Regions from separate parts of the Allobosea sp. P2_A10 genome, predicted to be linked through region 4. Evidence: predicted binding sites of a transcription regulator. Region 4 holds the regulator's gene; each other region holds the start of a gene.

Region 1 (4,676 bases), on a different contig from region 4:
CCGAGCGCCAGCGCCGCCAGCCCCCAGAACGCAAGGCGCAGGCCGCGCTCCACGGGTGTGAACCGGTGCCAGACCCGCCCTGCGGGCTTCTCGACCACCACGCCCGAAGGGGCTTCATCCTGATAGATCCGGCGCATGAAGGCCGAGAGGATTTCGCCCGCCATCACCGTTACGATGATCGCGATGATGATCGTCAGCACGAAGTCGTAGTCGAATCGCTGGAAGGCCGTGAACAGCGTCGCCCCGATTCCACCGCCGCCGACCAGCCCGACCAGCGCCGAATTCCGGAGGTTGGAATCGAGCTGGTAGGCGGCAAAGCCGATGAAGCGCGGCAGCACCTGGGGCACCACCCCCATCGTGACGACCGATAGGAACGGCGCGCCGGCGGCGCGAAGTGCCTCGATCGGCTTCATCGACATTTCCTCGATGGCCTCGGCGATCAGCTTGGCGATGAAGCCGAGCGTCGCGACCACCAGCGCCATGACGCCCGCGAGCGCACCGAAGCCGACCGCTTTCACGAACAGGATCGCGACGATGACCGGGTGAAAGGTGCGGCACAGCGCAATCAGCCCACGCGCGGCGATGGTGACGGGCAGCGGCATCAGGTTGCGCGCCGCAAACAGCCCGAGAGGCAGTGCCAGCAGCACCCCCGCCCCCGTTGCGATGATGGCGATCTGCATCGATTCCAGCATGCCGTCGAGGAGCAGCTGCATCTTGTCGGCCGCGACATTGGGCGGGAACATCCGGCCGAGGAACTTGGCGCCGTTGTCGAGGCCCTGGACGAAACGCTCCCAGCGGATGTCGAGGATCCGCGCGGCATAGCCGACATAGATCAGGAACAGCGCGGTTCCGATGCGCAGCGGCCAGTTCGCTGGAAAGGCCCTCATACGCAGGCCTGGGGCCTTGAGCGAAGGCGCGCTCATTCCATCCAACCTTCGCCGCCGTAGATTTCGGCGAGATGGCTGTCCTGCAGGCCTGCCGGAGGGCCGTCATAAACCACGAGCCCCTTCGACATGCCGATGATGCGAAGCGCATAGCGCCGCGCCAGCGCGACGTTGTGGATGTTGACCAGTACCGGAATGTCGCGGTCGCGGCCGACCTTGGCCAGCAGCTCCATGATCTCGACCGAGGTCTTGGGGTCGAGCGAAGACGTCGGCTCGTCGGCCAGCACGAGATCGGGATCCTGCATCACGGCGCGCGCGATGCCGACACGCTGGCGCTGCCCGCCGGAGAGCTGGTCGGCGCGGCGCGTGGCGAACTCGGTCAGCCCGACGGAATCGAGCAGCGAGAAGGCCCGCGCGATATCGGTCTCGGGGAAGCGTCGCGTCCAGGCTCGCCAGACCGGGACATAGCCGAGCCGGCCGCAAAGCACGTTCTCGATGACCGTAAGCCGCTCGACCAGGTTATATTCCTGGAAGACCATGCCCAGCCGGCGGCGCGCCTGCCGCAACGCCTCGCCCTGCAGTTTCGCGAGATCCGTGCCGCCGAGCACGATCGAACCCGATGTCGGGTCCACAAGCCGGTTGATACAGCGGATCAGCGTCGACTTGCCGGTGCCGGACGGGCCGATGATGGCGACGATGCCTGGCTCCGAGACGGTCAGGGATATGTCGCGCAGCACCGGCTGTCCGGGCCGGTATTCCTTCACGAGATTGCGAATGACGAGCGCCCGTCCTTGGCCGGACGCCGCAGGCTGGGCGCTCATGATTGGTAGACCTCGTCTGGGGTTACGTCTTGTCGTCAGGGCGCCTTGGCAGGCGCCGCCTTCTTCTTGGCGAGTTCGTCCGCCTCGCGCTTGGCCTCGGTGTCATAGGCCGACTTGTTATAGGGGGTGCCGGATTTCTCTGCGACATCGCGCACCACCGCCCAGTCCTTCTGGTAGGTGATTGGGAGGAAGCGATCGTCGCCGTTGAATTCCTTGGTCATCTCGGGCGTGAAGCGGAACGAGAAGAAGCAGTCAGTCAGCTTCTTTGCGAGCTCCGGCTTGAGATCATGCGCGTAGGCGAAGGAGGAGGTCGGGAAGATCGCGCTGCGATAGATTTCGCGCACATCCTCCTTCTTGATGGTGCCGCGCACGATCATGCGCTCATAGACGTCGCCGGCGACCGCGCCCATGTCGTAGTCGCCCGAGACGACGCCGAGGATCGACTTGTCGTGCCCGCCCGACATCAGCGGCTTGTAGTCGGTATCGGCGATCAGGCCGTGTTCCGGAAAGAGCACGCGCGGCGCGAGATTGCCCGAATTCGACGAAGGCGAGGTGTGGGCGACCTTCTTGCCCTTGAGATCGGCGAGTTTTTGATAGGGGCTCGAGGCCTTGACGACCGCAACGAGGTTGTAACCCCTCACCCCATCGCCTGAGCCCTTGGCCGCGAACGGCACGGCGCCGGCGAGGTTGACAGCGAAGCCGGTCGGCCCGGTCGAGAAACCAGCGAAATGCAGGCGCCCGGAGCGCATCGCCTCGATTTCGGCCGAATTTGACTGGACCGGATAATAGACGATCCGCTTGCCGGTACATGTCGCGAGATGGTCGGTCAGCGGCTTGAAGATATTGGCGTAGACGGCAGGGTCCTCGACCGGGGTATAGGCCCAGACCAGCGCCGAAGGGTCCTTCCACTTCTTCGGATCGGAAGGCGCGTCGGCAACGAGGTCCTTGTTGCTGTCGCAATATATCGTGTCCAGCTGACCCGTATGCTGGCAGGCATCCTGTGCTGCCGCGGGGCTGGTAAAGCCGGGAGACAGGCCGACCATCAGCGAAGCCGTCGCGGCGAGGAAGTGCGGTTTCAGGCTCATCGAACGTTTCTCCCGGAATGCCGTTTGCCGGCTTGCTTATGGTGTGTGACACATAACTGTCATATTCGCCCCGGGGCGACCCTGTTCGCCTAAGACTTAAGTGGCAAGTGCCGAAGGACAGGCGCGCCGCACCGCGACATCAGAAACAGCGCCGCCGATCCATGCCAACGTCGATAAAGCACTCCGATGGCCGCCCAACCACCTTCCTCAGCGGCCTCTCGGCCGTTGCCATGCGGTATCGCGGTTTCCTCATAGACCAGTGGGGTGTGCTGCATGACGGCGTGCGGCCTTACCCGGATGCCCTGGATTGCCTGACGAGGCTACGCGATCTCGGAAAGCCCGTGATCATTCTGTCCAACTCCGGGCGCAGCGGCGCGGCGAACGCGCGCAATCTGGCGAGCCTGGGCTTCCCGCGCGACCTCTACGATACCGTCGTGTCCGCCGGCGACGACGCGCGCGAGGCCATCACGGCAGCAGACGAGCCATTCTACCGCGATCTCGGCCGGCGCTGCCTGCTGCTGGCAAGGGAAAGCGACCGCGATCTGGGCGACGGCCTGGGCCTCGATCTCGTCGATCGGCCCGCAGAAGCCGATTTTCTGCTGCTTATGAGCATGGATCCGCCGCAGCAGTCTCTGGCGGGATGGCGCCCTCTGCTGGAGGCGTCGCTTGCGGCAGGGCTGCCGATGGTCTGCGGCAACCCGGATGTGCAACGCACACGCGGCGACGGCACACTGCAGGAGGCTCCCGGATTCATCGCCGAAGCCTACGCTGCGATGGGCGGCGTGGTGCGCTATCACGGCAAGCCGGAACCGCGGATCTATCGCTCCTGCCTGTCGAGACTGGGGCTGGCCGTCTCGGAGGTTCTATGCATCGGCGACTCGCTTGCACATGACGTCGCGGGGGCGATAGGCGTCGGTATGCAAAGCGCATTCATTGCCGGCGGGATTCATCGGCAAGACCTCGTCTGGCACAATGTCGACGGGGTCGATCCGGATTCCTGCCGCGCGCTTTTCAATCGCCATCGCATGCATCCGGAGTTCGCATTGGCGCAGCTGCGATGGGCCCCCATCGCGGCATGAGCGGCCGTGGCGCCATGCACCCATGGTGCGGGGTGACAGCGCACCGCCGGATATGACAAATTCATGACAAGCGTGGCCGGTCATCCGCCATGCGATCCACGTCCGGCCTCGATGCTGGCGGGGCTAACCAGTTCGGGAGGACATCGTGACGATATGCAAGCTCGCTCTGGCGTTGGGCTTTGCCCTGACGACATCGATGGTTCAGGCGCAGGCGCCCACGGGAAAGGTCACGGTGGTGACCTCGTTCTCGAAGGATGTGACGGACCCCATCAAAAAGGCCTTTGAAAAGGCCACGCCTGGCGTCACCCTCGAAGTCCAGAACCGCAACACCAATGCCGGCGTGAAGTATCTCGACGAGACCCGGGCGAATAACCAGGTCGACCTGTTCTGGGCGTCCGCGCCAGACGCCTTCGAGGTGCTGAAGGGCAAGACTTTGCTCAGCGCCTACAAGCCCAAGGCCACCGGTATCCCCGACAAAATCGGTTCCTACCCCATCAACGATCCGCAAGGCTTCTATACCGGCTTCGCCGCCTCGGGCTACGGCATCATGTGGAACGAGCGCTATGCCAAGGCCCGGAAGCTGCCGGAGCCGAAGGACTGGCAGGACCTGGCAGGGCCGGCCTTCTACGACCACGTCTCGATCGCTTCGCCGGCCCGCTCGGGCACGACGCATCTGACCATCGAAACCATCCTCCAGGGCGAGGGATGGGAGAAGGGCTGGGGCACGATCAAGGCGATGGCGGGCAACTTCAACACGATCACCGACCGCTCCTTTGGCGTACCCGAGGCCGTCAATTCGGGCCAGGT
Region 2 (4,676 bases), on a different contig from region 4:
GCTGCTCGATCAGCAGAAGCGCCTCGGCCCTCGGCGGCAGAGCGGAGGGGCGGATGTTGACGTCGTAGCTGACGCTCGCGCCCTGCGCCCTTGCGCTTTCGATCAGCGCCAGCGTCGCCTCGCCCGACGGGCCGTGGGTCGCGCCGAAGGAGGCGGCATGGACGTGCAGTGTGCCGGCCGGGCATATGCGCGGCGTGCCCGTCGGCTCGGCATGGGCGGTGCTGTCGAGATAGAGCCCGAACTCGGGCACGCCCTCGGGGCCGAGCGGCGCAACGACCGCGATCGCGCTGGGACTGGCGCTGTCGCCGATCATGCTGGCGTCGATGCCCTCGGCCGCGATGGCGGCACGGAAGCGGCGGCCGAGCGCATCGGTCGAGAGCGCCGCGGCATAAGACACCGATGCGTCGAAACGGGCCAGCGCCAGCGCGACATTGAAGCCGGAGCCGCCGAGGACGACCTCATAGGCGCGCCCGTCGGCATCGCGCGGGATGAAATCGCCGATCGCCTCGCCGACGACGAGGATCGAGCCTGCCGTCACAGCAGCCCGCGCCGGGCCAGGCTGCGCATCAGATGCGAGGCTCCAAAGCTCCAGGGCTCGCAATCATCGGTGCGGCGCATGCGGTTGGTCAGGGCTCCAAGCTCCGGCGCCGCGATGGTGACGATGTCGCCGTATTTATGGGTGAAGCCGCCACCGACCGTGTCGCGATCCTTGATCGGCGCGAACATGGTGCCGAGATAGAGCGCCGCACCGTCGGGATACTGGTGATGCGGGCCGATCATCTGCTTCACCAGATCGGCGGGATCGCGACTGATTTTGGCGATCGAGGACGAGCCTTCGAGCCTGAAGCCGTCCTCGCCGACCACAGTCAGCGTCACCGTCGTCTTGCGGACATGGTCGAGCGAGAAGCCTGAATCGAACAGGCGGATGAACGGGCCAACGGCTGCCGCAGCATTGTTGTCCTTGGCCTTGCCGAGCAGCAGCGCCGAGCGGCCCTCGACATCGCGCAGGTTGACGTCGTTGCCGAGCGTCGCGCCGATGATCTTGCCGGTCGAGGTGACGATCAGCACGATCTCGGGTTCGGGGTTGTTCCAGGTCGAGGCCGGATGCAGGCCGGCATCGAAGCCGGTGCCGACCGAGGACATCGGCGGAGCCTTGGTGAAGATCTCGGCGTCGGGCCCGATGCCGACTTCGAGATACTGGCTCCAGGCGCCCTGCTTGATCAGGACCTCCTTGAGATGCATCGCCTCCGACGAGCCGGGCCGGAGCTTGGAGAGATCGTCGCCGATCAGCTTGCCGATCTCGGCGCGGATGGCGACGGCGGCTGCCGGGTTGCCGCGCGCCTTCTCCTCGATGACGCGCTCCAGCATCGAGACCGCGAAGGTGACGCCGGCTGCCTTGACCGCCTGGAGGTCGAGCGGCGAGAGCAGCCAGGGCTTCGTCGTGTCACGGCTGTCCACAGGCGTGTTGGCGAGAATTGCGGCGAGCGTGCCGATCGCCCTGCCCTCCGCCCCTTTCAGTGCAGCGGCAGGATCGGCAGACTCGCAGAGATCGCGCATCGTCGGGAAGGCTCCCGTGATGTCGATCAGGACGCCGTCGCGCAGCACGACGAGCGCCGGCCCGGCGACCTCGGGAAGCCAGGCGCGGCCAGCGAGCGCCGCGCTTGCGGCATCGGCCGGCAGGGTGTTTTCGGGCGTCAGCTGAAACGACATCGTGATGATCCATCGGCAGGCAGGCTGGGTTGCGGAGAACAGCCGCTTCCGCCCGATTGCGCAAGTCCCGGCCTGCGCATGTCTTGCCCCAGGCAGGCGTCCGCCATGGCTGTCATCACTTTGTCATTGAAACGTCGCCTGCGCTTCATGCTAGCTTGCGCACCAACGAGAAGAGCCGCCCGAGACGATCAGCCATGACGATCGAGGGTGGAAGGGAGAAATCTGATGACAGTGAAATCGACGATCCTGATGTCCGTCGCCGCATTCGCGATGACCAACGCAGCGCCCGCGCTGGCGCAGACCGAAATCCAGTGGTGGCATGCGCTGACCGGCGCCAACAACGATGTGGTGGTGAAGCTCGCCGAGGACTTCAACGCCTCGCAGAAGGACTACAAGATCGTTCCGGCCTATAAGGGCTCCTATCCCGATACGCTGAATGCCGGCATCGCCGCCTTCCGCGCCGGCACCTCTCCGCACATCCTGCAGGTCTTCGAGGTCGGCACCGGCACGATGATGTCGGCCAAGGGCGCAGTGAAGCCCGTCTTCGAACTGATGAAGGAAGCCGGCGAAGCATTCGACCCGAAAGCCTATCTGCCCGCCATCACCGGCTACTATTCGACGGCCAAGGGCGACATGCTCTCGATGCCGTTCAACTCGTCGTCGATGGTGATGTGGTACAACAAGGACGCCTTCAAGAAGGCGGGTCTGAACCCCGACGCGCCGCCCAAGACCTGGCCCGAGGTGTTCGAGGCCGGCAAGAAGCTGAAGGCCGCCGGCTGGGACAAGTGCGGCTTCGCCAATGCCTGGCCGACCTGGGCCAACATCGAGCAGTTCGGCGCCTGGCACAACATCCCGATCGCGACCAAGGCCAACGGGCTCGACGGCTTCGACACCGTACTGAACTTCAACAGCCCGCTCTTCCTCAAGCACTGGACCAATCTGGTCGAGCTGCAGAAGGACAAGACCTACGATTATTCCGGCCGCAACAACAATGGCGAGGGCCGCTTCACCTCGGGCGAGTGCCCGATCATGCTGACCTCGTCGGGCTTCTTCGGCAACGTCAAGGCCAACGCCAAGTTCGACTGGGCCAATGCCGCGATGCCATATTATCCCGAAGCCGCCGGCGCTCCGCAGAACTCGATCATCGGTGGCGCTTCGCTGTGGGTGATGGGCGGCAAGTCGGCTGCCGAATACAAGGGCGTGGCGAAGTTCTTCACCTTCCTCTCCGATGTCGACCGGCAGGTGAAGCTGCACACCGAGTCGGGTTATCTGCCGATCACCAAGGCAGCCTATGAGAAGGTCAAGGCGTCGGGCTTCTACAAGGACAAGCCCTATCTCGAGACCCCGCTCCTGGAGCTCAACAACAAGGAGCCGACCGAGAATTCGCGCGGGCTTCGTTTCGGCAGCCTCGTGCAAATCCGCGACATCTGGTCGGAGGAGCTGGAGGCGGCGCTGAACGGACAGAAGACGCCGAAAGCTGCCCTGGACGCCGCCGTGGAACGCGGCAACCAGATGCTTCGCCAGTTCGAGCGGACGGCGGCGCGCTGAGTCGTCGATCGAAACACTGCGTCATTCCGGGCGCAGCGAAGCGGAGACCCGGAATCTATCATAGAGCACCGTCACGCTTTACGATGGATTCCGGGTCTCCCTTCGGTCGCCCGGAATGACGGCCCCGGCCGGAACTCACGATGCAGAAGAACGCCTATTTCAGCGGCCTGACGATCCCTTTCCTGCTGCTGCTGCCGCAGCTGGCGATCACGGTCGTGTTCTTCTACTGGCCGGCGAGCCAGGCGGTCTGGCAGAGCTTTCTGCTGCAGGACGCATTTGGCACCTCGACCGAATTCGTCTGGTTCGAGAACTACACCGCGCTGTTCTCGCAGCCGGGATACTACAAGGCGCTGATCAACACCGCGATCTTCTCGTCCTGCGTCTGCGTGCTCTCGCTCTCGATCGCGCTGCTCTTCGCCGTGATGGCCGACCGGCAGATCAGGGGCGCGGAAATCTACAAGACCCTGCTGATCTGGCCCTATGCGGTCGCGCCGGCCGTCGCCGGCGTGCTCTGGATCTTCATGTTCGATCCGTCGCTTGGCATGCTGGCGCGCGGCCTTGCGCGGCTCGGCATCAACTGGAACCCGCGGCTGAACGGCAACGACGCGATGCTGCTCGTGATCATGGCCGCGACCTGGAAGCAGATCAGCTACAATTTCCTGTTCTTCCTCGCCGGCCTGCAATCCATCCCCAAGAGCGTGATCGAGGCGGCCGTGATCGACGGCGCGCGACCCTGGCGCCGGTTTTGGACCATCGTCTTCCCGCTGCTCTCGCCGACGACCTTCTTCCTGCTCGTCGTCAACCTCGTCTACGTCTTCTTCGACACCTTCGGCATCATCGACACGATCTCGGGCGGCGGACCTTCGGGCGCGACCGAGACGCTGGTCTACAAGGTCTATTCCGACGGCAAGGGCGGCTCGGACCTCGGCGGCTCGGCGGCGCAGTCGGTCGTGCTGCTGGTGATGGTGATCGCGATGACGGCGGTGCAGTTCCGCTTCATCGAGCGCAAGGTGAGCTATTGATGGATCCGCGCCTGGCCGACACGCCGCCGTCATCCCGGACGCGGCGAAGCGGAGATCCGGGATCCATCATGGAGCGCCGTCGAGCCTTACGATGGATCCCGGGTCAAGCCCGGGATGACGGCGGAGTGGTTGGCGGGAACGCGGTCGCTGGAGTCATGTCGTAATGGTCGAGGACCGCCGCCTGGGCGACATCATCGCCTACATCATCCTGTCGATCGGCGTCGGGATCGTCGCCTTCCCGGTCTGGCTGACCTTCGTCGCCTCGACCTGGGACGCGGCGACCATCGTCAACGGCCAGCTGCCGCTCTGGCCCGGCCCGTATTTCCTCGAGAACTACAACCGTATCCTGTTCGTCGGCACCTCGGGCACGACGCGCGAGCCCGTCGCCGGGATGAT
Region 3 (4,676 bases), on a different contig from region 4:
CATGCGCAGATCCTTGCTCGAGACCGGCAGACCGCAGACGCGCTTGAGATAGGCGTTGATCTCGCCGGCGCGGACCTCCGCGACCGTGCCGTCCTCGCGCCGGTAGTGCAGCAGCCGACGTCCCGGCAGTGCCATGACCCTGGCCAGCGCTCGCGCCAGAACCGGGTCCTCCGTGACGCAGGCGATGTCCTTGCCGCTCTTGCCGCGAAAGGCGAGTTCGATCCGCCTGCCCTTGATCGCGACATGGCGCTTCAGCAGCGTCGAGGCGCCGTGGCTGCCGTTCTCCTTCGCATAGGTCTCGTTGCCGACGCGGATATGGCAGCGGTCGATGATGGCGGCGGCGCAGGCCAGCGCCTTGTCGCGCGACGGCTGGCGATCCTTCAGATCGCGGGCGATGGCCGCACGCAGTTTCGGGAGCGCCTCGACCAGACGCTGCAGCCGCTTGAGCTTGCGGCGCTCGCGGACCCTGTCCCAATCGGGATGATAGCGATGCTGGATGCGGCCGGCCTCGTCATGGCCGACGGCCTGCAGATGGGCGCGCGGATCGTCCGCGATCCGGACATCGCGATAGGCCGGCGGAATGGCGAGCGCGCGGATGCGGGCGAGCGTCCCGGCGTCCCTGACCGGCTTGTCGTCGGCGTCGCGATAGGAAAAACCCTTGCCGCTGCGCCGGCGCGTGATCGTCAGCGATGCGGCGGAGGTCCGTTTGAGCCGGGGTGCCGGCCGGGACGTTGCGGACGCGACGACTGTGCTGGACATGCGCAACTCCCGAACCGGAGCGGCGACGGCTGCTCCGGTTCGGTAATCCCGCAAGGTCGCGCATGGTTCCCGGCTGCGACTTTTCGTCAGGCCAGGATGTCGTCAGGCCAGGATGTCGTCAGCCCAGAATGCGCTGGTCGGCGAGGTGCACCAGCCGGCCACCTGCGATGGTCGCGACGATACGCGGCTGCGCGCCATCCTCGACCAGCACGAGATCGGCGCGCTTTCCCTCGGCAATGGCGCCCCGGTCATCGAGACCGAACGCCCGCGCCGGAGACTGCGACACCAGACGCCATGCGTCCGCCAGTTTCGCGGAGCCGTTGCGCGCCAGGATGAAGGGCGCGAGCGGCAGCGCGGGATAGTAGTAGTCCGAAGCCAGAATGGTGCAGAGCCCGGCGCGAACCATCTCCTCCGCCCCGGGGCAACCCAGATGCGAGCCGCCGCGCACGACATTGGGCGCGCCGAAGACGATCGCCTCGCCATGGTCGCCTGCCTCGCGCGCGGTCTCGACGTCGAGCGGGAATTCGGCGACGCCGACGCCAAGCGCGCGATAATCGCGGCGCATCACCGGCGACATGTCGTCATGGGACAGCATCGGCACGCCGGCGGCGCGCGCTGCCTCCGCAAGGCGCGCGACCGAGGCCGGCACCTCGCTCTCGCGGCCGAAGACATCATGGGCCAGCGTCATGAAGGCTGCTTCGGACAAACCGGTGCGCTCGACCATCTTGGCGATCTTGCCCGGCCTCACGGCGTCCTTGAAGATGCCCGGCGTGTGGTCGTTGAAGGCGAGCGCGCCGATGCGGCCCGTAGCGAGCCAGTCGGCGATCTCGGTCTCTGCCGCGAGGTTGAAGATTTCGTGGCGCAGATGGAAGCGGGTGTCGGCCCCGAGTTCCGGCTGCAGGCGCACGATCGCGGCGACCAGCGCGCGCGCATTGTCCGCCCCGCGCAGGCCGGGCTCCCATGACCAGGTCACGCCATGGAAGGCGGTGGTGATGCCGCAGGCGAGCATCGCCCGGTCGGCATCGCGCAAGGCGAGATCGATATCGAAGGAGACGCCGGGGCGCGGCATGATGTGGCGCTCGAAGGCGTCGCCATGGATGTCGACGATGCCGGGCAGGACGAGCAGGCCGGTCGCGTCGAGATGCAGCCCATCGGCAGGCGCGGCGGCATCGAGAGCCGCGATCACCGGACCGTCGAGCACGATGTCGCAAGGCTCGAAATCGTCGAGCAGCGCGCGGCCGCCGCTGATCCTGATCGTCACGTCATTCTCCCTGCCGTGACGCGGAAGCGCGGCGTAAGGCCGGATGGCGCAGGGTTGTGACAACGGCATGACGAAGGCCGACATGCGGCGGCCGGGAGTGCCGGCATCAATTGCTATGCACCGTAATCTCAGGTGGAAAACCCGGCACCAGCAGGCCCTGGTCGACCCCAATGGGTGTCTGCGACGCGGTCGGGCCATAGGCCCAATGCGTGAAGTAGAACGCGCCAGGTGTCGCCACGGCCTTCTTCTCCAACGGGCGGAACGGCCCGATATTGATGCTGCCGAGCTGGGGGACGAGATTGATGTCGGTCTGGCCGCCGAGCGTATGGGGAATGGCGTGGCCACGGTGATAAAGCTGGCCGGCGCTCAGCGGATGGCCGGCCATGCGCGACTTGTCGCGCGCCCCGCCATGACGACCGGCGCTCACGCCCCAGGCCGAGACGAGCCGCTGCGTATCGATGTCGAACAGGTAGGAAAAGGCCTCGACTGCAACGACGACGAGATCGGTCCTGACCGAGCCGTCGCAATAGGCATCCGTCCAGCGCTCGACCAGAAAAGGCACGACGAAACGCTCGAACATGACGTCGGAATGCAAGGGATTGACGAGGTGCGCCTTCGCGGCAAGCCCAGCATAGTCCGCCATGGCGAGAAGACCCTCGTGATCGACCAGCCGTCAGGCTAGCGACCACCCCGCGTTGCGGCAAGCGAAGCTGGCGTCCGCGCTACGCCCTCAGTAAACATCCGCCTGATAGCGCCCGCTCTTTTTTAGCGCCGCTACATAAGCAACCGCCTCGTCGGGCGAGCGCTTGCCGTGCTCGGCGACGACATCGACCATGGCGCGCTCGACATCCTTGGCCATGCGCTTGGCGTCGCCGCAGACGTAGAAGTGAGCGCCCTGCTCGAGCCAGGCGAAAAGCTCAGCCCCGCGCTCGCGCATGCGGTCCTGGACGTAGATCTTTCCACTGCCGTCGCGCGACCAGGCCAAAGTGAGGTTGGCGAGCACGCCCTCCTCCTTCATCGCCTTGAGCTCGTCTTCGTAAAAGAAGTCGCTCGCTGCGCGCTGGTGGCCGAAGAAGAGCCAGTTCCTGCCCGGCGCCTTGGTCGCCCTGCGGTCGTGCAGGAAGGCGCGGAACGGCGCGATGCCGGTGCCGGGGCCGCACATGATGACCGGCGTCTCGGGATTTTCCGGCAGGCCGAAGCCGTGGGCGCGCTGGACATAGGCCGGCACCTTCTCGCCGGGCTGGACGCGTTCGCCGAGGAAGGTAGAGGCGACGCCCCAGCGCGGACGCGTGCCGATCTTGTAACGCACCGTATCCACCGTCAGCGTGATCCTGCCGGGCGTCGCGACATGCGAGGACGAGATCGAGTAGAGCCGTGGCTGCAGCGGATCGAGCGCCTCGACGAAGGCCTCGGCCGAGAGCCTCGCCTGCGAGAACTTGTGCAGCGTACCGAACACGTCAAGCCGGTCGAGATCGCCATCGGGATCCTCGCCCGCCGCCAGCCGCTTTGCCTTGGCGCGGGTTTCGCCGCCGGTGACATAGGAGATAAGCTGGAACAGGGCGTCGGGCGCGGGGCCGAGCGCGCGCTCCGCGATGAGGATATCGCGCAGGCTCTTGCCGCCGATATCGGCATCGGGCCGGGCGCCGAGCAGCGCGATGACGGCGTCGGCAAGGCGCGGATCGTTTTGCGCGACGATGCCGAAGGCGTCGCCGACGATGTAGTCGAGCCCGCATTCCGAGAGATCGAACTCGACATGCCAGGTCTCCTTTTCGGAGCCCTCGCCATTGAGCTTGCGGCGCGACAGGAAAGTGGCGAGCGCCGGGTTCTCGCGGCAACGGCCGAGCGGACCGGCGGGAGCGGCCGGCATGGCTTCAGCGGCGGGCGCCGGCGCGGAGCCGGCTTCGTCCGTCAGCGTCTTGAGCATCCGCAGCGTGTCCTTGCCGCCGGGCGCGCAGAGGTTGAGGCGCGGCTCCTTGCCCTGCGCGATCGCGGCCGAATAGGTCTCGCAGACATAGCCGCACTGGCCGCAATCCTGCTGCGCCATCGCGGCGAAAAGCTTGCGCGGCAAGGGCTTCCCCTCGGCCAGCGCCATGCGCTGCGCCATCTCCATCGCCGGATCGTGCCAGGGCGCGCCGTCATCGACCTCGCCCATCACGGCGGCGTTCTCAGCCGGCGACAGCGCGGTGACGCCGGCATTGTCGAGCGAGAGCAGGCCGGCGAAGAAGCCGTTCAGCCAGGAACGCTGTTCCTCGCTGAACGGCGCGGTCTCGGGCAAAACCTGAACGATGGGGGATGGGGACTGGACGGTCATCGAGACACCCCTTCCGTCATGCTCGCCCTTGTGGCGAGCATCCACGTCTTGATCGTAGAGCGCGACGACGGAAGACGTGGATGGTCGGCACAAGGCCGACCATGACGGCTATGCGGTTCAGCGCTCATGCCGCCTCTCCGGTCTGGGCGACCAGCGCCTGCAGCGCCTCGATCTCGTGGCGCCGGGCGAAGGCGACGAAGCTCTCGTCGGGCGCAGCGCGATGCGTCGCCCAGGTCCGCAGGATCGCCTCGACCAGAGCGGGCGCGTCCTGCGCCTTCACCTGCTCGCGGAAGGGCCGCGCCATGCCGCCATCGACGCCGTAGCCGCCGCCGACGAGCAGGTCGT
Region 4 (4,676 bases):
CTACGTCATCCTGGTCGAGCCGTTCCGCGGCTATTCCGGCTGGGCCGGCGGCGTCGCGCTCGGCATCATCGCGATCCCGGTCATCGTGCGCACCACCGAGGACATGCTGCGGCTGGTTCCGGGACCCTTGCGCGAGGCCGGCGCCGCGCTCGGCGCCCCGCCTTCGGTCGTGATCACCGCGATCACCTGGCGCGCCGCAAAATCCGGCATGGTCACCGGCATCCTGCTGGCGCTCGCCCGCATCGCCGGCGAAACCGCACCGTTGATCTTCACCGCGCTGAACAATAATTTCTGGTTCTCGCCGACGCTCTCGGGCGGCGTTTCCAACCTGCCCGTGACGATCTACCAGTTCGCCTCCGCGCCTTACGAGAACTGGCAGCAGCTCGCCTGGGCGGGTTCGCTGATCATCACGGTCTCGATCCTGCTGCTCTCGCTCGTCGCCCGCCGCATCGTGCGCGGCGCGAAGTAACTCACAAGACAAAACCCGTCGCGTCAGATCCGAAGGAAATCTTCGATGCTTTCGACCCTTGAACTCAGCCCGCAATCGCTCGATGCCGACGCCATGGTCCGTATCGCGGTCAAGAACCTCGATTTCTACTACGGCGAGCACAAGGCGCTGAAGAACATCAACCTCGACTTCCGCGACCGCCACGTCACGGCGCTGATCGGCCCGTCGGGCTGCGGCAAGTCGACATTGCTGCGCATCTTCAACCGGATCTACTCGCTTTATCCCGAGCAGCGCGCCACCGGCGAGGTCATGCTCGACGGCCGCAACGTCATCTCCAACGAGGTCGACGTCAACGAGCTGCGCTCGCGCATCGGCATGGTCTTCCAGAAGCCGACGCCGTTCCCGATGTCGATCTACGACAACGTCGCCTTCGGCATCCGCCTTTACGAGAAGCCGCCGAAATCGGAACTCGACGATCGCGTCGAGGGCGCGCTGCGCCGCGCCGCGCTCTGGGACGAGGTCAAGGACAAGCTCAAGGCGTCGGGCATGGGCCTGTCTGGCGGCCAGCAGCAGCGCCTGTGCATTGCCCGCACCATCGCCCAGAAGCCGGAGGTGATCCTGTTCGACGAGCCGACCTCGGCGCTCGACCCGATCTCGACCGGCAAGATCGAGGACCTGCTGGAGCAGCTCAAGACCGACTTCACCATCGTCATCGTGACCCACAACATGCAGCAGGCGGCGCGCATCTCGCAGTACACCGCCTTCATGTATCTCGGTGAGGTCATCGAGTTCGCCCCGACCAACACCATCTTCATGAACCCGCACAAGAAGCAGACGCAGGACTACGTCACCGGCCGCTTCGGCTGAGCCGACGAGACGTTTCAAGCATCCCTGCATCCGCCGCCAGAGGACTCCCTCCCATGTCCGACCATATCGTCCGCTCCTACGACGCCGAACTCGAGGCGCTGCGCCGCAGCCTCGCCGAGATGGGCGGCATGTCCGAGCGCATGCTCGGCGATTCCACGGTGGCGCTGGTGCGCCGCGACACGGCGCTCGCCCAGAAGGTGATCTCGGCCGATCAGCGCCTCGACAACCTCCAGCGCGATGTCGAGGAGCGCGCCGTGCTGACGATCGCGCGCCGCCAGCCGCTGGCCAACGATCTGCGCGAGCTGATCTCGGCGATCCGCATCGCCTCCGACATCGAGCGCGTCGGCGACCTCGCCAAGAACATCGCCAAGCGCGCGGTCGCGATCTCCGGCCAGTTCCAGCCGCCCCAGCGCGCCGTGGTCGGCCTCGAACATATGAGCCGTCTCGTCCAGGCCCAGCTCAAGGATGTGCTCGACGCCTATGCCGCCGGCAACGAGCAGAAGGCGATGGAGGTCTGGCACCGCGACGGCGAGATCGACGCGCTCTACACCTCGCTCTTCCGCGAGCTGCTGACCTACATGATGGAAGATCCGCGCAACATCACCTTCTGCACGCATCTCCTGTTCTGCGCCAAGAATGTCGAGCGCATCGGCGACCACACCACCAACATCGCCGAGACGATCCACTACCTCGTCACCGGCGGCACGCTCGACATCAACCGGCCCAAGCTCGACACCACCAACATCGAGGTCGAGGCGGTGACCGGCTCCTGAGCCGCGTCGTCGTCCCAGGGACAGCCAAGACATGCCCGCACGCATCCTGATCGTCGAGGACGAGGAGCCGCTGACGCTGCTGTTGCGCTACAATCTCGAGGCCGAAGGCTTCGAGGTCGACAGCGTCGCGCGCGGCGACGATGCGGAGCTTCATCTGCGCGACAACACGCCCGATCTCGTCCTCCTCGACTGGATGCTGCCGGGCCTGTCGGGGATAGAGCTCTGCCGCCGGCTGCGCGCGCGCCGCGACACCGAGCGCGTGCCGATCATCATGCTGACCGCGCGCGGAGAGGAGACCGAGCGCGTGCGCGGGCTCGCCACCGGAGCCGATGACTATGTCGTCAAGCCGTTCTCGCTGCCTGAATTGATCGCGCGCATCCAGGCGCTGCTGCGCCGCGCCAAACCAGGCCACGTCGCGGGCCTGCTCGCCGCCGGCGATCTCGAGCTCGACCGCACGACGCGGCGCGTCCGCCGTTCGGGCATGGAGCTCCATCTCGGCCCGACCGAGTTTCGCCTGCTTGAATTTCTGATGCAGGCGCCTGGCCGCGTCTATTCCCGGGCCCAGCTTCTCGATGCCGTCTGGGGCCGCGACGTCTACATCGACGAGCGCACCGTCGACGTCCATGTCGGCCGCCTGCGCAAGGCGATCACGCCGGGCGACGCCAAGGACCCGCTGCGCACCGTGCGCGGCGCGGGCTACGCCTTCGACGAGACGTTCGCGCGGGGCTGACGGCGCGACGTCATGATCGGGCTAGCCCCGATAATCTCACGCAGGATGAAACACCGAAAGCGAGCACGAGATGCTCGGGGCAAGACCGAGCATGACGACGGAGCTTGACCCGCGCTCTCGCCGGCCCCAAGCCCTCCGCCATGCAAGCCAAAACCATTGCGATCATCGGCGCAGGCCCATCCGGCCTCATCGCCGCCGAACGGCTCTCGCTCGCCGGCCATCGCGTCACCATCTATGACCGCATGCCGTCGCCGGCGCGCAAATTCCTGCTCGCGGGGCGCGGCGGGCTGAATCTCACCCACTCCGAACCGCTCGACCTTTTCCTGACGCGCTACCGCACGGCGCAAGGCTGGCTCGAACCCGCGATCCGCGCCTTCCCCCCGCAGGCGCTGCGCGACTGGGCCGACGAACTCGGCGCGGACAGCTTCGTCGGCACGAGCGGCCGCGTCTTCCCCGAGGCGATGAAGGCCTCGCCGCTGCTGCGCGCCTGGCTGCGTCGTCTGCAAGGGCAAGGCGTTACGCTCGCCGCCGGCCACCTCTGGACCGGCTGGAGCGAGGATGGCGCGCTGCTGTTCGAGACCCGCGATGGCGGCACGCAGGCTGTCCGGGCCGACGCGACGCTGCTGGCGCTCGGCGGCGCGAGCTGGCCGCGCCTCGGCTCCGATGGCGGCTGGGCGTCATTGCTGGCCGAGCGAGGCGTCGCCGTCGCGCCGCTGCTTCCGGCCAATGGCGGCTTCACGGTCGACTGGTCGCCGATGATGCGCGAGCGCTTCGCCGGCGTCCCGCTGAAGCGCCTCGTCATCAGATGCGGCGAGCGCCAGGCCACCGGCGAGGCGATGATCGACGCTGACGGCATCGAGGGCGGCGCGGTCTACGCGCTGTCGGGCCTGCTGCGCGAGGCGGTGCTGCGCGACGGCAAGGCCGCGATCACGCTCGATCTGCGCCCGGACATGGAAACCGCTCGCCTGATCGAGAGGCTGGGCCAGCGCCGCAAGGGCGAGACGCTGAGCAACCATCTGCGCAAGGCGGCTGGATTGTCGCCGGCCGCGATCGCCGTGCTGCGCGAAAGCGCGGGCGCTGCCCTGCCGCAGGAGCCGGCCTTGCTCGCGGCTCTCATCAAGGCCGCGCCGCTGACCCTGACCGGCATGGCCCCGATCGCGCGGGCCATCTCGACGGCCGGCGGCATCGTGACCGGCGAGGTCGATGACGGCTTCATGCTGAAGCGTCTGCCCGGCGTCTTCGTCGCGGGCGAGATGCTGGACTGGGAAGCCCCGACCGGTGGCTATCTGCTGCAAGCCTGCTTCTCGACAGGCGTCGCGGCGGCTGCTGGCATCGCGACCTGGCTGGAGTAGGTCTTCCAGAAACCACCGCCGTCATCCCGGGCTTGACCCGGGATCCATCGAAAGGCGCTGGGCTTTATGATGGATTCCAGGTCTCCGCTTCGCTGCGCCCGGAATGACGGCGGTGGTTCGTCTCAAAGTTTGGCGCGCGGATCGTGCTTGGCTACGCGCGCCAGCAGGTAGTCCACCTCCGCCTTGGCCATCGCGCTGATTGCTGGCCCCGGCTTGCGCTGGGCGTCGCTGCCCAGGATGCCGCGCTTCATCATGGTGTATTTGCGCACGGCAAGCCCGATGCCGAGCTGCTGCTCGTAGCGCAGCAGCGGCAGATGCGCGTCGAAGATGTCGTGGGCGGCGTCGCGCTGTCCGGCCTTCTGCAGCCTGACCACGTCGATCAGCAGTTCGGGGAAGGCGTAGCCGGTCATCGCGCCATCGGCGCCGCGCTCCATCTCGAAATCGAGGAACATGCCGCCATTGCCGGTCAGGATCGAGATCGGCCGCAGGCTACCGTCCGCCTGGAA

Evidence for each region. Region 4 encodes PhoB, which activates phosphate uptake and scavenging genes when phosphate is short. Its sites were predicted from a motif close to TGTCATNNANCTGTCAT; they were not measured.
Region 1: the regulator PhoB is predicted to act here: its motif matches at 2,837-2,853, upstream of phnD (phosphate/phosphite/phosphonate ABC transporter substrate-binding protein).
Region 2: the regulator PhoB is predicted to act here: its motif matches at 1,821-1,837, upstream of ugpB (sn-glycerol-3-phosphate ABC transporter substrate-binding protein UgpB).
Region 3: the regulator PhoB is predicted to act here: its motif matches at 2,077-2,093, upstream of AC1DZY_RS00150 (alpha-D-ribose 1-methylphosphonate 5-triphosphate diphosphatase).

The regions. Positions count from the first base shown of each region.
Region 1 is NZ_JBFUCS010000027.1:26,992-31,667, forward strand. It holds gene phnE (phosphonate ABC transporter, permease protein PhnE) at 1-923, opposite strand, end outside; gene phnC (phosphonate ABC transporter ATP-binding protein) at 920-1,705, opposite strand; gene phnD (phosphate/phosphite/phosphonate ABC transporter substrate-binding protein) at 1,741-2,790, opposite strand; gene AC1DZY_RS24485 (TIGR01459 family HAD-type hydrolase) at 3,021-3,869, shown strand; gene AC1DZY_RS24490 (ABC transporter substrate-binding protein) at 4,066-4,676, shown strand, end outside.
Region 2 is NZ_JBFUCS010000008.1:20,391-25,066, reverse strand. It holds gene AC1DZY_RS13090 (carbohydrate kinase family protein) at 1-538, opposite strand, end outside; gene AC1DZY_RS13085 (fumarylacetoacetate hydrolase family protein) at 535-1,710, opposite strand; gene ugpB (sn-glycerol-3-phosphate ABC transporter substrate-binding protein UgpB) at 1,936-3,258, shown strand; gene ugpA (sn-glycerol-3-phosphate ABC transporter permease UgpA) at 3,399-4,280, shown strand; gene ugpE (sn-glycerol-3-phosphate ABC transporter permease UgpE) at 4,444-4,676, shown strand, end outside.
Region 3 is NZ_JBFUCS010000001.1:25,085-29,760, reverse strand. It holds gene AC1DZY_RS00155 (DNA topoisomerase IB) at 1-759, opposite strand, end outside; gene AC1DZY_RS00150 (alpha-D-ribose 1-methylphosphonate 5-triphosphate diphosphatase) at 878-2,020, opposite strand; gene AC1DZY_RS00145 (DNA/RNA non-specific endonuclease) at 2,127-2,663, opposite strand; gene AC1DZY_RS00140 (sulfite reductase subunit alpha) at 2,751-4,331, opposite strand; gene AC1DZY_RS00135 (NirA family protein) at 4,456-4,676, opposite strand, start outside.
Region 4 is NZ_JBFUCS010000013.1:29,112-33,787, reverse strand. It holds gene pstA (phosphate ABC transporter permease PstA) at 1-469, shown strand, start outside; gene pstB (phosphate ABC transporter ATP-binding protein PstB) at 515-1,315, shown strand; gene phoU (phosphate signaling complex protein PhoU) at 1,369-2,088, shown strand; gene phoB (phosphate regulon transcriptional regulator PhoB) at 2,120-2,818, shown strand; gene AC1DZY_RS18235 (TIGR03862 family flavoprotein) at 2,959-4,170, shown strand; gene AC1DZY_RS18230 (dihydrodipicolinate synthase family protein) at 4,293-4,676, opposite strand, start outside.